Regions from separate parts of the Clavibacter tessellarius genome, predicted to be linked through region 1. Evidence: predicted binding sites of a transcription regulator. Region 1 holds the regulator's gene; the other holds the start of a gene.

What was found. The regulator LexA, encoded in region 1, represses DNA repair genes until DNA is damaged. The targets are predictions, from matches to a motif close to TCGAACANNTGTTCGA.
Region 2: FGG90_RS03655 (DUF6504 family protein) is a predicted target of LexA. The motif match lies at 1,742-1,757, and genes of this name have one in related genera.

Annotation. Positions count from the first base shown of each region.
Region 1 is NZ_CP040788.1:1,377,428-1,384,703, reverse strand. Features, by position in the region: gene miaB (tRNA (N6-isopentenyl adenosine(37)-C2)-methylthiotransferase MiaB) at 1-834, shown strand, start outside; gene miaA (tRNA (adenosine(37)-N6)-dimethylallyltransferase MiaA) at 831-1,754, shown strand; gene dapF (diaminopimelate epimerase) at 1,764-2,642, shown strand; gene FGG90_RS06315 (class I SAM-dependent methyltransferase) at 2,700-3,317, opposite strand; gene hflX (GTPase HflX) at 3,359-4,921, shown strand; gene lexA (transcriptional repressor LexA) at 5,003-5,683, opposite strand; gene FGG90_RS06300 (LysM peptidoglycan-binding domain-containing protein) at 6,045-6,428, shown strand; gene hisB (imidazoleglycerol-phosphate dehydratase HisB) at 6,540-7,148, shown strand; gene hisH (imidazole glycerol phosphate synthase subunit HisH) at 7,145-7,276, shown strand, end outside.
Region 2 is NZ_CP040788.1:795,426-802,701, reverse strand. Features, by position in the region: gene FGG90_RS03665 (App1 family protein) at 1-595, shown strand, start outside; gene FGG90_RS03660 (aldo/keto reductase) at 681-1,547, opposite strand; gene FGG90_RS03655 (DUF6504 family protein) at 1,798-2,124, shown strand; gene pnuC (nicotinamide riboside transporter PnuC) at 2,251-2,949, shown strand; gene FGG90_RS03645 (LCP family protein) at 3,024-4,304, opposite strand; gene FGG90_RS03640 (dienelactone hydrolase family protein) at 4,453-5,184, opposite strand; gene FGG90_RS03635 (glucose-6-phosphate dehydrogenase) at 5,288-6,655, opposite strand; gene FGG90_RS03630 (DNA polymerase III subunit alpha) at 6,771-7,276, shown strand, end outside.

The DNA.
Region 1 (7,276 bases):
ACCAGCCCGCATCCGGCGGCCTTCACCGACGACGTGATCGACGCGATGGCCGAGACGCCCGCCGTCATGCCGCAGCTGCACATGCCGCTGCAGTCCGGCTCCGACCGCATCCTCAAGGCCATGCGCCGCTCGTACCGCTCGGAGCGCTTCCTCGGGATCCTCGACCGGGTGCGCACGCGCATCCCGGACGCGGCGATCACGACCGACATCATCGTCGGCTTCCCCGGCGAGACCGAGGAGGACTTCCAGGAGACCCTGCGGGTCGTCGAGGCGTCGCGCTTCTCCTCTGCCTTCACGTTCCAGTACTCCATCCGCCCGGGCACGCCCGCCGCGACCATGGAGGAGCAGGTGCCGGCGGACGTCGTGAAGGAGCGCTACGCGCGGCTCACCACGCTGCAGGAGCGCATCAGCCACGAGGAGAACCAGCGCATGGTCGGCCGCACGGTCGAGGTGCTCGTCAGCGCCCACGAGGGCCGGAAGGACGGTGACACGCGTCGCGTCACCGGCCGTGCCCAGGACGGTCGCCTCGTCCACCTCGACGTGCCCGAGGGCAGCGCGGATCCGCGGCCCGGCGACGCGGTCACGGTCGAGATCACCCGGGCAGCCCCGTTCCACCTCATCGCCGACTCCGTCGACCGGGCCCCGCTACGCATCCGCCGCACGCGTGCGGGGGACGCGTACGAGCGCGCGCAGGCCGACTCGTGCGGCGTGCCGGCCGCGCCCGCGGCCGGCCCCGGCGCAGGAGGGGCGCCGCGCGTCTCGCTCGGGCTGCCCACGCTCCGCGTGGCGGCGCTGGGGGAGGGCGGCTCCGCCCACCCCCGCCACCGCGCGTGACCCCGATCGTCGCGGTCGTCGGGGCCACGGGCACCGGCAAGTCCGCGCTGTCCCTCGACATCGCCGAGCGGATCCGCTCCGACGGGCGTGCGGCCGAGATCGTCAACGCGGACGCCATGCAGCTGTACCGGGGCATGGACATCGGCACCGCCAAGCTCCCGGAGGGGGAGCGCCGCGGGATACCGCACCACCTCCTCGACGTCCTCGACATCACGGCCGAGGCCACGGTCGCGGCGTACCAGGAGGACGCGCGCGCCGCGGTGAGCGCGATCCTCGAGCGCGGCGCCGTCCCGATCCTCGTCGGCGGCTCGGGCCTCTACGTCTCCTCCGTGCTGTTCGACTACGAGTTCCCGGGCACCGACCCCGAGGTCCGGCAGCGCCTCGAACGCGAGCTCGTCGAGACCGGGCCGGGGATGCTGCACCGTCGGCTGCGCGAGGTCGACCCCGCCGCGGCCCAGCGCATCGGCGCCCACAACGGTCGGCGCCTGGTGCGGGCGCTCGAGGTCGTGGAGATCTCGGGTGCCCAGCCGGCGCGCGAGACGGCCGAGCCGAGGGCGTGGCATCCCGCGCGCATCCTGGCCCTCACTCTCCCGCGCGAGGAGCTCGTCCCGCGGCTCGACGCCCGCGTCGGGGGCATGTGGGCGGCCGGCCTCGTCGACGAGGTGGCCGGGCTCCTGCCCGCGGGCCTGGCGGAGGGCGTCACCGCATCCCGCGCCATCGGCTACGCGCAGGCGGCGCGGCAGCTCGCGGGCGAGGTCACGGAGGCGGAGGCCGTCGAGGAGACGCGAGCCCTCACCCGCCGGTACGCCCGTCGGCAGGTGTCCTGGTTCGGCCGCTACTCGGACGCCGTGCGGCTCGACGCGCGCGACGACGAGCTCCTGGCGCACGCCCTCGACGCCCTCCCGGTGATGCGCCCCTAGGCTGGCGGAATGGCAGACCTGCAGTTCACCAAGGGCCAGGGCACGGGCAACGACTTCGTGCTGTTCGCGGATCCCGCGGGCGAGATCCAGCTGACCGACACGCAGGTGCAGGCCCTCTGCGACCGCCACTTCGGCATCGGCGCCGACGGCACGATCCGCGCGGTCCTCTCGAGCCGGATCCCCGAGGGCCAGGCGGCCCTGGCCGAGGACCCCGACGCCGAGTGGTTCATGGACTACCGCAACGCGGACGGGAGCCCCGCCGAGATGTGCGGCAACGGCATCCGCGTCTTCACGCTCTTCCTCATCGAGAACGGGCTCATCGAGCTGCCGCCGGGACGGACCGTGCCGATCGGCACCCGCGCCGGCGTCCGCGAGGTGCAGCGCAGCGGATCGGGCTTCCAGGTCGACCTCGGCCGCTGGGCCCTCGCGGGCGGCGAGCCCCTCGTCCGCGCCAAGGACCTCCAGGTCGCGAGGCCCGGCCTCGGCATCGACGTCGGCAACCCGCACGTCGTGGTCGCGCTCTCCAGCGAGGACGAGCTCGCGCAGGCCGACCTGGGCTTCGTCCCCCAGCTGGATCCGGAGCCCGCGGACGGCGTCAACGTCGAGCTCGTCGTCCCCGCCGACCCGCTCGTGGTCGACGGCGTCGGCCACATCACGATGCGCGTGCACGAGCGCGGCAGCGGCGAGACCCTCAGCTGCGGCACCGGCGCGGTCGCCGCGGCCCTCGCGACCCGGCACTGGGCGGGCGCGGCGGCACCGCACCAGTGGCGCGTGCAGGTGCCCGGCGGCGTCCTCGGCGTGCGCATGTTCCCGGCGGAGGACGGCGAGCACGTCGGCCTCTCGGGTCCGGCCGAGCTCGTCTTCGACGGGGTCGTCGCGCTGGCCTGACCGGCGCGAACGCGTCCGGGCGCCGGGCGCCGGGCGCCGCGCGACGGGCGCTCGCCCCTAGGCGCCCTCGCCCCGGTGCACGCGCAGCACGCGGAAGCCCTTGTCGGACGCGGCGCGGGTCGTCTCCAGCTCGGGGGGCATGGTCTCGACGAGCCAGCGCTGCAGGGAGTCGGACCCGAGGTTCCGCTGCACCACGAGCCACGCGTCGGCCCCGGACGCGAGCCGCGGGAGCCAGTGCGCGAGGATGCCGTGCAGCGCCTCCTTGCCGACCCGGATGGGCGGGTTCGACCACACGGTGGCGAAGGCGAGGTCGGCGGGAACATCCTCGGGCAGCACGGCGTTGACGTTCTCGAGACCGAGGGACCGGGCGTTCGCCCGCGTCAGCTCGAGCGCCCGCTCGTTCACGTCGACCGCCCATACGGTGGCCGACGGCGATCGCATCGCCAGGTCGAGCGCCACCGGACCCCAGCCGCAACCGACGTCCAGCAGGTGCCCCTCCAGGGGAGGTGCGGGGACGTTCCGCAGCAGGACCAGGGTCCCCTGGTCGACGTGCTCGGGGCTGAAGACGCCGCCCGCGGTCTCGACGTCGACCGTCCGTCCGCCCAGCTCGACCGTGATCGCGCGGGTGCGCAGGGGACCGGCCGGCGACGAGGAGAAGTAATGCGCGTCGGCCATGCACGGGACGATACCGGACGCCGACGCTACGATGGGAGCACATGATCACGCACGACGAGCACGACCAGCCCGCGGACACGACGACGACGTCCACCGAGAGCACCGCCGGGGACGACGTCGTCGCGCGCGTCCTCGCACGGGCGGAGGACCGATCCGCCGGCTACGCCCTCTTCCGCGGATCCGGCGCGCAGGCGCTGTCCGCGGCCCCCGACACCGAGCAGGGCTTCGACGGCGACCAGACCGAGCGCGCGGACCGCCAGGCGCTCCGCCGCGTGGCGGGCCTGTCGACCGAGCTCGAGGACGTCACCGAGGTCGAGTACCGGCAGCTGCGCCTCGAGAACGTCGTCCTCATCGGCGTGTACTCGCAGGGCTCCGTCGACGACGCCGAGAACAGCATGCGCGAGCTCGCGGCCCTCGCGGAGACCGCGGGTGCCGTGGTGCTCGACGGCCTGCTGCAGCGCCGACCCACGCCGGATCCCAGCACCTACTTCGGCAGCGGCAAGGCCGAGGAGCTGCGTGCGCTCGTGGCCGCGGTGGGCGCCGACACGGTCATCGCCGACACCGAGCTCGCCCCGAGCCAGCGGCGCGCGCTCGAGGACGTGGTGAAGGTCAAGGTCATCGACCGCACCGCCGTGATCCTCGACATCTTCAGCCAGCACGCCAAGAGCCGGGAGGGCAAGGCCCAGGTCGAGCTCGCGCAGCTCCAGTACCTGCTCCCTCGCCTCCGCGGCTGGGGCGACTCGATGTCGCGCCAGGCCGGTGGCCAGGTCGGCGGCGCGGGCGCCGGCATGGGATCCCGCGGACCGGGTGAGACGAAGATCGAGCTCGACCGTCGCCGCATCAACACCCGCATGGCGAAGCTGCGCAAGCAGATCGCCGGCATGAAGCCCGCGCGCGACACCAAGCGCGCCAACCGCGACCGCAACGCCGTCCCGTCGGTGGCGATCGTCGGCTACACGAACGCCGGCAAGTCGTCGCTGCTGAACCGCGTGACCAAGGCGGGCGTGCTCGTGGAGAACGCCCTGTTCGCCACGCTCGACGCGACCGTCCGCAAGACGGAGACCGACCAGGGGCAGCTGTACACGCTGGCCGACACCGTGGGCTTCGTCCGCAACCTTCCGCACCAGCTCGTCGAGGCGTTCCGCTCGACGCTGGAGGAGCTCGCGGACTCGGACGTGCTCGTGCACGTCGTGGACGCGTCGCACCCGGATCCGGCGGCGCAGCTCGCCACCGTGCACGAGGTGATCGCGGAGGTCGACGCCTCGGGCATCCCCGAGATCGTGGTGTTCAACAAGAGCGACCTCGCGTCGGACGGGGACCGCGTCGTCCTCCGCGGGCTCGCGCCGCAGGGCGTGTTCGTGTCGGCCCGCACGGGCGAGGGCGTCGCGGAGCTGCGTCGTCGCATCGCCGAGCTGCTCCCGCAGCCGACCATCGAGGTCGACCTGCTGGTGCCGTTCGAGCACGGCGAGGTCGTCGCGATGCTGCACGACGGCGCGAAGGTGCTCGAGACGTCCTACGTCGAGGAGGGCACGCGCATGCGGGCGCTCGTGACGGCCGAGCAGCAGGCCCAGGTGGCCCGGTACGCCGTCGTCCCCACCGCCTGATCCGCGCCGGACGCACCACCCGCACGCACGAGAGCGGCCGATCCCCTCGGGGACCGGCCGCTCTCGTGCGTCGTGCGGGCGTCAGACGGAGCGCATGACCGCGACGACCTTGCCGACGACCTCGGCGAAGTCGCCGAGGATCGGCTCGAACGCGCTGTTGCGGGGCAGGAGCCACGTGTGGCCGTCGCGCTGGCGGAACACCTTGACGGTGGCCTCGTCGTCGAGCATGGCCGCGACGATGTCGCCGTTCTCCGCCGTCTTCTGCTGGCGCACCACGACCCAGTCGCCGTCGCAGATGGCCGCGTCGATCATGGAGTCGCCGACGACGCGCAGCATGAAGAGGTCGCCCTTGCCCACGAGCTGGCGGGGGAGGGGGAAGACCTCCTCGACCATCTGCTCGGCGGTGATGGGGATGCCGGCCGCGATGCGCCCGACCATGGGCACCATGGCCGCGTCGCCCACCGGGGTCGACGGCTCGCCGCTCTCGGCGGCGCCGCTGCCGGGCAGGTCGATGAGCACCTCGAGGGCGCGGGGACGGTTCGGGTCGCGGCGGAGGTAGCCGGACAGCTCGAGCTGGTTGAGCTGGTGGGTGACGCTCGAGAGCGAGGCGAGGCCGACGGCGTCGCCGATCTCGCGCATGCTCGGCGGGTAGCCCTGCCCGGCGATGGTGCGCTGGATGAACTCCAGGATCGAGATCTGCTTCTCGCTGAGGCTCTTGCGGCGCCTCGTCGCGCCGCCGCCCGCTGCTCGCTCGTCCGTCATGCCACGGCCCGCCTCTCGTCGCCGACGCCCTCCGTGATGCGGCGACCCGGCGGGGCGACGCGCTCGCGAGGGCGATGTCGGTGGTGCCCGGTGGAATGGACACCAGGCACTCGAAACTGTATCCAGCCGAGGCGCCCCGGGCAAACACCTGTTCGAGCGTGTCGCGTCCCTGGCGACGGGATCGGGGCGGTGGGGGCTTGCGAAGCCCCGGGTTCGAATGTATGTTCGGAACACAGCTTCGCACCCGGCTCTCCCGGCCGAGAGCCGGGTGCGAGCTGCCGGACCCGCATCGCATGCCGCACCGCACTGCACCGCCGGGTGCGTCGCATCGACGCCCCACCGTCTCGCACGAGAGGTCACCATGAACACCGCAGCCCCCGCCGCCACCGCTCCCTCCATCACGCCCGCCGTCGCGGAGGTCGCCGTCGCGCCCCGCACGCGCCTGCGCATCACCCGTCGGGGACGCGTCGTCCTCACGGCCCTCGTCGCCGCGCCGCTCGCGCTCGGCGTCGGGCTCGTCGCCCTCAACGGCGGCGCCGCCGTCGCGTCGAAGGACGCCTCGGGCACCGCCCTCGAGTACGTCACCGTCTCGAGCGGCCAGTCCCTATGGGACCTCGCCGAGGAGATCGCGCCGTCCTCCGACCCCCGCGACGTCATCGCGTCGCTGGTCGACCTGAACCGGCTGCCCACGTCGGACGTCGCGGCCGGCCAGCAGCTCGCCGTGCCGGCGCAGTACGCCCACTGATCCCGGTCCGTCGTCCCGCCCAGGCGGGCGACGTGTCCACGGGCCCGCTCGTCTCCCGGTGGCGGCCGGGAGCGAGCGGGGGAACCGGAGCCGCTCGGTAGCATGGAGGGCATGAGCACCCTCGCGCGCACCGCGCACGTCACGCGGCAGACCAGCGAGTCCAGCATCGAGCTCCAGCTCGACCTCGACGGCACCGGCGCCTCCGAGATCAGCACGTCGGTCCCGTTCTACGACCACATGCTCACCGCCTTCGCGAAGCACTCGCTCACCGACCTGAAGGTCACGGCCACCGGCGACACCCACATCGACGTGCACCACACGGTGGAGGACGTGGGCATCGTCCTCGGCCAGGCCATCCGCCAGGCGCTCGGCGACAAGTCCGGCATCGCCCGCTTCGGCGACGCGCTCGTCCCGCTCGACGAGGCGCTCGTGCAGTCCGTCGTGGACATCTCCGGGCGCCCGTTCCTGGTCCACTCCGGCGAGCCCGCGGGCTTCGAGATGCACCTCATCGGCGGCCACTTCACCGGATCCATGGTCCGCCACGTCTTCGAGGCCATCACCTTCCACGCGGGGCTGACCGTCCACGTCACGGTCCTCGGCGGACGTGACCCGCACCACATCGCGGAGGCCGAGTTCAAGTCGTTCGCCCGCGCGTTCCGCCAGGCGAAGGAGCTCGACCCGCGCGTGTCCGGCATCCCCTCCACCAAGGGCGCGCTGTGACGCGGCCCTCCGTCGTCGTCCTCGACTACGGGAGCGGCAACGTCCACTCCGCCGTCAAGGCGCTCGAGCTGGCGGGAGCCGACGTGGAGCTCACCGGCGACCCGAAGCGGGCGTACGAGGCCGACGGG
Region 2 (7,276 bases), 580 kb from region 1:
CACCGTGATGGTCACCGCGCTCCCCCGGCCCTTCCTCGCCGCGTGGAACACGTTCGTGCTCGACGAGCACGCGCGGACGCCCACGCCCGGCATGGCCGTCCTCTACGAGCGGCTGCGCGTGCGCCACGCGGGCTCGCCCGTGCTGTACCTCTCGACGGGCGCGTGGAACGTGGCGCCGACGCTCACCCGGTTCCTGTCGCGGAACCTGTACCCGCCGGGCCCGATCCTCCTCACCGACTGGGGTCCCACGGTCGACCGCTGGTTCCGCAGCGGCATGGAGCACAAGCGGCTGAACCTGCAGCGGCTCGCCGAGGAGTTCCCGCGCGTGAAGTGGATCCTCGCGGGCGACGACGGCCAGCACGACGAGCTGCTCTACGGCGAGTTCGCGGAGCGGAACCCCGACAACGTGAAGGTCGTGCTCATCCGCCAGCTCAGCGCCGGCGAGGCCGTCCTCGCGGGCGGCCGCGCGAAGGCCGAGGAGCGGGCGCTCGACAGCAGCGTCCCGTGGGTCTACGCCCCGGACGGCGCGAGCCTCCTCGCGCAGCTCGACGACCTCGGCCTCGCCGACGACTCCGGCACCCGCATCGGCACCTAGCGGCGCCATCGCGCGGCACCGCGCGCACGGCACGACGCACGAGGGCCCCGCAGGATCTCCTGCGGGGCCCTCGCGCGCGCGGGGATCAGACGGCGTCGGTGAGCGCCTGGAACTCGTCGTCGGTGAGCTCGATCGCCGCCGCGGCGATGTTGTCCTCGACGTGCCCGACTGACTTGGTGCCGGGGATCGGCAGCATCACGGGCGAGCGGCGGAGGAGCCACGCGAGGGCGAGCTGCGACGGGCTCGCGTCGTGCTGCTTCGCGAGGGCGTCGAGCGGGCCGCCGTCCTTCGCGAGCTCGCCGGTCGCGAGCGGGAACCACGGGATGAACGCGAGGCCCTCGGCCTCGGCGTACTCGAGCAGCGGCTCGGCGTCGCGCTTGGCGAGGTTGAAGAGGTTCTGCACGGAGACGATCTCGGCGATCTCGCGCGCCGCCTTCACGTCGTCCACGGAGACCTCGGACAGGCCGATGTGGCGGATCTTGCCCTCGGACTGCAGCTCCTTGAGCACGCCGATCTGGTCCTCCAACGGGACGGCCGGGTCGATGCGGTGCAGCTGGTAGAGGTCGATGCGCTCGAGGCCGAGGTGGCGGAGGCTCAGCTCGGCCTGCTGGCGCAGGTACTCGGGGCGGCCGACGGGGCGCCAGTCGCCGGGGCCGGGGCGCGTGAGCCCGCCCTTGGTTGCGACGACGACGTCGTCGGCGTACGGGTGGAGCGCCTCCTTGAGGAACTCCTCGGCCACGAACGGGCCGTAGGAGTCGGCGGTGTCGAAGAACGTGACGCCGAGCTCGGCGGCGCGGCGGATGACGCGGACGGCCTCGGCGGGATCCGCGGGGGCGCCCCAGACGCCCTCGCCGGTCAGCTGCATGGTGCCGTAGCCGAGACGGACGACGGGCAGGTCGCCGCCGATGGTGAACGTGCCGGATGCGCCGGCCGCGGTGGTGGTGTCGGTCATGTGGACCCTCCTCGGGTGTCGATGACGAGGGAGGCGTCTGCCGCCCTCGGGACTCCAGGGCCAACGCGCGCGTGCCCGGATCCATGCCCGATCGGCCGGCCGCGCCCGACCCTCGACCTCCGGTGGAGGGTGAGGCGGATCCGCCCGCTCCCCTCGTGGATGTCGGCGCCCGTTCCTACACTCGGATCAGACGTTCGAACACCCGTTCGAACGCACGAGGCGCGGCCGGCGCGACGATGGGAGGAGCGGCATGATGCGGATCGACGAGGACGTGGAGGTCGAGCTCTCGGGGGACGGCTCGCCGCTCCGGTTCACCTGGCGGGGCGTGGTCTACGGCGTCGTCAGCTCGCCCGAGCGGTGGATCGCGCGGGTCGACTGGTGGCAGCGCACGGGCCGCGCGCCCCGCGGCGCGAGCGGGCACCTGCTCGAGCTCCGGATGTGGCGCGTCGAGGCCGTGCCGCTCACCACGGGCGCGCGCCGGGTCGACGGGTCGTTCGACCTGAGCGTCGACGGACGCGGCCGGTGGTCGCTCGTCACGGCGTCGGACGAGGAGCTCGACACGCGCCTGTTCGCCTGAGCGCCCGCCCACCCGGGCGTGCGGCGTGCGGGGAATAGCGGGCGGCGTCGCGGCCTTGGATCCCACGGCGCCGCGCACGGCGTCGGCACGCGATCACCCGGACCGCGGCGCACGGAGGGATCCCGCATGGCGGCACTCGAGTGGCTGTTCGACGCGCAGCTCCGCATCGGCGACCAGACCATCCTCTGGCGCGAGATCGTCGGCAACCTCTTCGGCCTCGCCAGCGCGCTCGGCGGCATGCGCCGGAAGGTCTGGGCGTGGCCCGTCGGCATCGTCGGCAACGTGCTCCTCTTCACCGTCTTCCTCGGCGCCGTCTTCGGCACGCCGAACCCCGTGAACCTCCTCGGCCAGGCCGGACGCCAGGTCATGTTCATCGCCGTGTCCGTCTACGGCTGGCACCGCTGGCAGCAAGCCCGGCACAGTGGCGCGCCCGTGGTGCCGCGCTGGGCGTCCGGCCGCCAGCGCGCCCTGCTCGTCGTCGCGCTCGTCGGCGGCACGGCGCTCCTCACGCCCCTCTTCCGCGCGCTCGGCTCCTACGAGCCCGTGTGGGCCGACGCCTGGATCTTCGTCGGCTCGCTCCTCGCCACCTACGGCATGGCCAAGGGCTGGGTCGAGTTCTGGCTCATCTGGGTGGCGGTCGACCTCGTCGGCGTGCCGCTCCTCGTGGGCGCGGGCTACTACGCGTCGGCGTTCATGTACGTCTTCTACGGCGCCTTCACCCTCACGGGCTTCTTCGTCTGGATGCGCGCCCGCGGCACCGCGTCGCCCGCGGTCGAGACGGCGTTCCCGGATCCGCGCGTCGTCGAGGCGCCCGCCGACCGCTGAGCGTCGACGGCTGACGGCTGATACTCGACCGACCGCTGGCGCCGGTCGCTCGACATCCCAGCGGGTGGGCGGCGCTAGCGGCCCTGGCCGTTGGAGCAGGTGCTCTGCGCGGCCGTCTGCCCGGTGATGCTCTGGTCGAGCACCTCCGACGTGGGCGACGGCGCCGGGGCGGGCGAGGATCCGTCCGCCGGGGCCGCCGACTCCGCGGCGGGCGGCGTCGTGGCGGCCTCGCCCGGCACGCTGCCCGGGACGCTGCCGGCCTCGTCCGTCGCCGCGGGCTGGCCGAGCGAGAAGTCCGCGTCGGACGCGAGCAGGCCCACGAGCTGGGCGGCCGCGGCCTCGTCCGGCTGCACCCGCCCGTTGGCGAGCACCGTGCCCGGGTACTGGAGGAACACGACGTCGTCGAGCGGGATGTCCTTGAACGTGAGCGCCACGGAGACGAGCGTGTCGAGGTCCGCGAGCGACGTCGACAGCTGCATGTTGTCGACCACGGCGCGCGCGATGCCGTAGAGCTTCGCCGGGTTCGTCAGGGTGTCGGTGCTCTTGATCGTGCGCACGAGCGCGCTGAGGAAGACCTGCTGGTTGCCGATGCGCGAGATGTCGCTGCCGTCGCCCACGCCGTAGCGGGTGCGGAGGAACTGCACCGCGTCCTTGCCCTGGAGGGTGTGCAGGCCGGGATCCAGCGCCAGGTCGGTCTTCTTGTCGTAGATGCCGTTGGCCACGCAGACCTCGACGCCGCCGACCGCGTTGGACATCTCGACCACGCCGTTGAACTGGACGACGCCGCCGTAGGGGATGTCGAGCCCGGTGAGGCCCTCGACCATGCGCACGGTGCACTCGAAGCCGCCGCGGGACAGCGACTCGTTGAGCTGCGCGCGGGCGAGCGCCGGGTACTGCGTGCCGTCCGGGCCCTGGCACGCGGGGATCGGGACGAGCATGTCGCGCGGGAACGAGATCACGGTGGCGCGCGAGCTGTCCTCGCTGATGTGCAGGAGCATCGTCACGTCGTTGAGCGTCGCGGTGCCCACGTCCTTGGCCGCGCCGTAGCCGTCGCCCTGGCCGGCGCGGCTGTCGCTGCCGACGATGAGGATGTTGGCGCCGCCGTCGATCCCGCCGAGCGACGGTGGAAGCGCCTGACCGCCGGAGATGTCGACCTGGTTGGCGGAGACGGTGCGCGAGAGGTCCCAGGCGGCGATGCCCACGACGGAGAGCGTGCTCGCGAGCGCGACGGCGACGACGGCCGCGACGCCCTTCATCACGGTGCGGCCGGCGCTCGGCGTGCGGAGGCGTCCGTGCCGCGCGATGCCGCGGACGCGGGCCCGGTCGGCGCGGGTCCTCTGGGGGGCGTGCTGCATGGGGGGATCTCTCGTCGCCGGGCGGGGAGGTTCGGGCACGGCGGCCCGCATGCCCCTCAGGCTAACCGAGACCGGTGGATGGTCCGCACGGCGACGGGCCGGATGCGCTATGGCGACGAGCGCGCGTCTCGCGTGCGCGTCGGGCGGGTCAGCCCCGCAGGTGCGCGCCGAGGAAGGCGTCGATCCGCCGCCAGGCGTCCGCGGCGGACGCGGGCTCGGGCCCGAGCCCGGTGGCGCGGAGCACCGGGCGGAGGATCCGCGGCCCCGACTCCGCGTCGTTGAGGAACGCGTGCCCGGCGTCCGGGTACTCCCGCACGTCGTGGTCGATGCCGTGGGCGACGAGCCCCGCCTCGAGCCGGGCCGCCGCCCCGGCGAGCTGCCGGTCGCGTCCGCCGTAGCTGGCGACGATCGGGCAGGCGCCCGCGAGGACGCCGTCGAGGTCCTCGGGCAGCATGCCGTAGTTGACGCTCGAGGCGTCGAACCCGCGGGAGGCCGCCGCGAGGGCGAACCCGCCGCCCATGCAGAAGCCGATGACCCCGATGCGCCCGGTGCAGTCGTCGCGGTCGAGGAGGAGCCGGCGGGCCGACTCGACGTCGACGAACGCGCGGCCCTCGCCCGCGGCCAGCGTGCGGAAGGTGGCGACGAGGCACCGGCGCGCGCCGCCCGCGGAGAACAGGTCGGGCATCAGTGCGAGGAAGCCGGCCGCGGCGAGCCGCTCCGCCTGGCGCCGCATCACGTCGGTGACGCCGAAGGCCTCGTGGACCACCACGACGGCTGGCCAGGGCCCGACGCCGTCCGGGACCGCCAGCACGCCGTGCAGGCCGGGCGAGGCGCCGGGGCCGGCGGCGGGGAGCGGGATCTCGGTGAGGGTCACGGGCATGACCTCACGCTAGGGCGCGACGACCGCGCCGCCCGGGGAGGCGCCGGACCCCCAGCGATCCGTCATGCCGGTCGACCGCACCGGGCGGCGCGGCGGCCCGCGGTCAGCGCCAGGCGGTCGGGCCCGTGGAGCCGGCGCGGTACTCGGCCATGGGCACGCGGTCGCCCTTCCAGGCGCGCATGACGGGCGCGACGATGCGCCAGCACCGCTCGGCCACGTCGCCGCGGACCGACAGCCGCGGGTCGCCCGCGAGGATGCCGTCGAGCACCTCGCCGTAGGGCGTGAGCTCGGGCTGCGCGAACTCGGTGCGGAAGGCGGCCTGCGTGAGGGTGAAGGGCTCGCCGGTGCCGTCCATGGTGACCTCGAGGGTGATGGCGTCGGGCTTCAGCTCGATGACCAGGCGGTCCGGGCGGGCCGAGCCGTGCAGGCCGCGCGGGAGGTGTGCGACGGGCTTGAACGTGACGACGATGCGCTTCGACGCCTCCTTGAGGGCCTTGCCCGAGCGGAGGCGGAAGGGCACGCCCGCCCAACGCGCGTTGGCGATGCCGAACGTGACCTCGGCGAGCGTCTCCGTCTCGTTGCCCGGATCCACGCCCTCCTCCTTGACGTACGCGGGGATGCGGGTGCCGTCGATGGTGGCGCCCGTGTAGCGGGCGCGCCGGCTGTTCGCGACGGGGTCGTTGTCCCAGACCTCGGTGGCGCGGAGCACGGAGGCGATGTTCGAGCGGAGGTCGTCCGGGTCGATGCTCGCCGGCGGCTCCATCGCGAAGACCGCGAGCACCTGCAGCAGGTGGCTCTGGATCATGTCGACCAGCGCGCCCGACTTGTCGTAGTAACCGGCGCGGCCCTCGAGCGCGAGCGTCTCGTCGTAGAGGATCTCGACCTCCTCGATGTCGCGCGCGCTCCACACCGACTCGAAGAAGCGGTTCGCGAAGCGGAGCGACACGAGGTTGAGCACCGTGGAGAGGCCGAGGAAGTGGTCGGTGCGGTGGATGCGGTCCTCCGGCACGAGCTTCAGCAGCTGGCGGTTGAGCTGGGCGGCCGTGCGGCTGTTCGAGCCGAAGGGCTTCTCGAGCGCCAGCGTGGTGCCCTCCGGCAGGTCGAGCTGCTCGAGCTTCTCGCACACGGCGATGGAGATGGCCGGCGGCAGCGCGAAGTAGAGGGCCGGCGCGCCCTCGCACGCGTTGAGGATGCGCTTCAGGTCGTCGAGGTCCGTGGGGTCGGCCTGGATGTACTTCGTGGACGAGACGATGCCCGCCGCGCGGCGCCCCTTCGCGTCCACCGAGTCGAACGCGGTCTTCACGGTCTTCCGCCACTCGTCCGCCCCGCGCTCGCTCCGGCCGGTGCCGATGAGCTGGATCCGCCGCCCCCGATCGCTCGCCACGAGGCTGCCGAGACCCGGCAGAAGGAGGCGTTCCGTGAGGTCGCCGCTGGCGCCGAGGATGACGAGGGTGGAGGGTTCGCTGGTCATCCTCCGAGACTACGGGTCGCGGCTGCCGGGCAGCCGACCTACACTGGGCGAGTCGAACATCCGTTCGAACGACGCGTCCGGGGAGGACGCGCGGCGACGAGCACGGGAGGCGCGCGTGAGCTTCACCCACCTGCACGTCGCGTCCGCCTTCTCCGCCCACTTCGGCACCACGGCGCCCGAGGCGCTGGTCGACGAGGTCGCGTCCCGGGGCGCGTCGGCCGCGGCCGTCACCGACCGCGACGGGCTCTACGGCGCCGTCCGCCACATCCGCCGCGCAATCGCCGCGGGGGTCTCCCCCGTCGTCGGCGCCGAGCTCGGGCTCACGGGCGAGCACCCGGGCCGGATCACGGTGCTCGCGCACGGCGGCACGCACGGCCAGGGGTGGGCGGCGCTCAGCCGGCTCATCAGCGCGAGCCACGGGCGGGGCACGGCGAGGAGCACGGCCCGCAGCGCCCAGGCGGGCATCTCGCGCACCCGGCCGCCCGGGTTCCTGCTCGGCGACGACGGGCCGGTCGGCACCGTGATGCTCGGGCCCGACTCGGACGTGGGCCGCGCGGTCGCGGCGGGCGACCACGCGCTCGCCTCCCGGCACCTCGCGGAGTGGGCGCGGCTCCTCCCGGG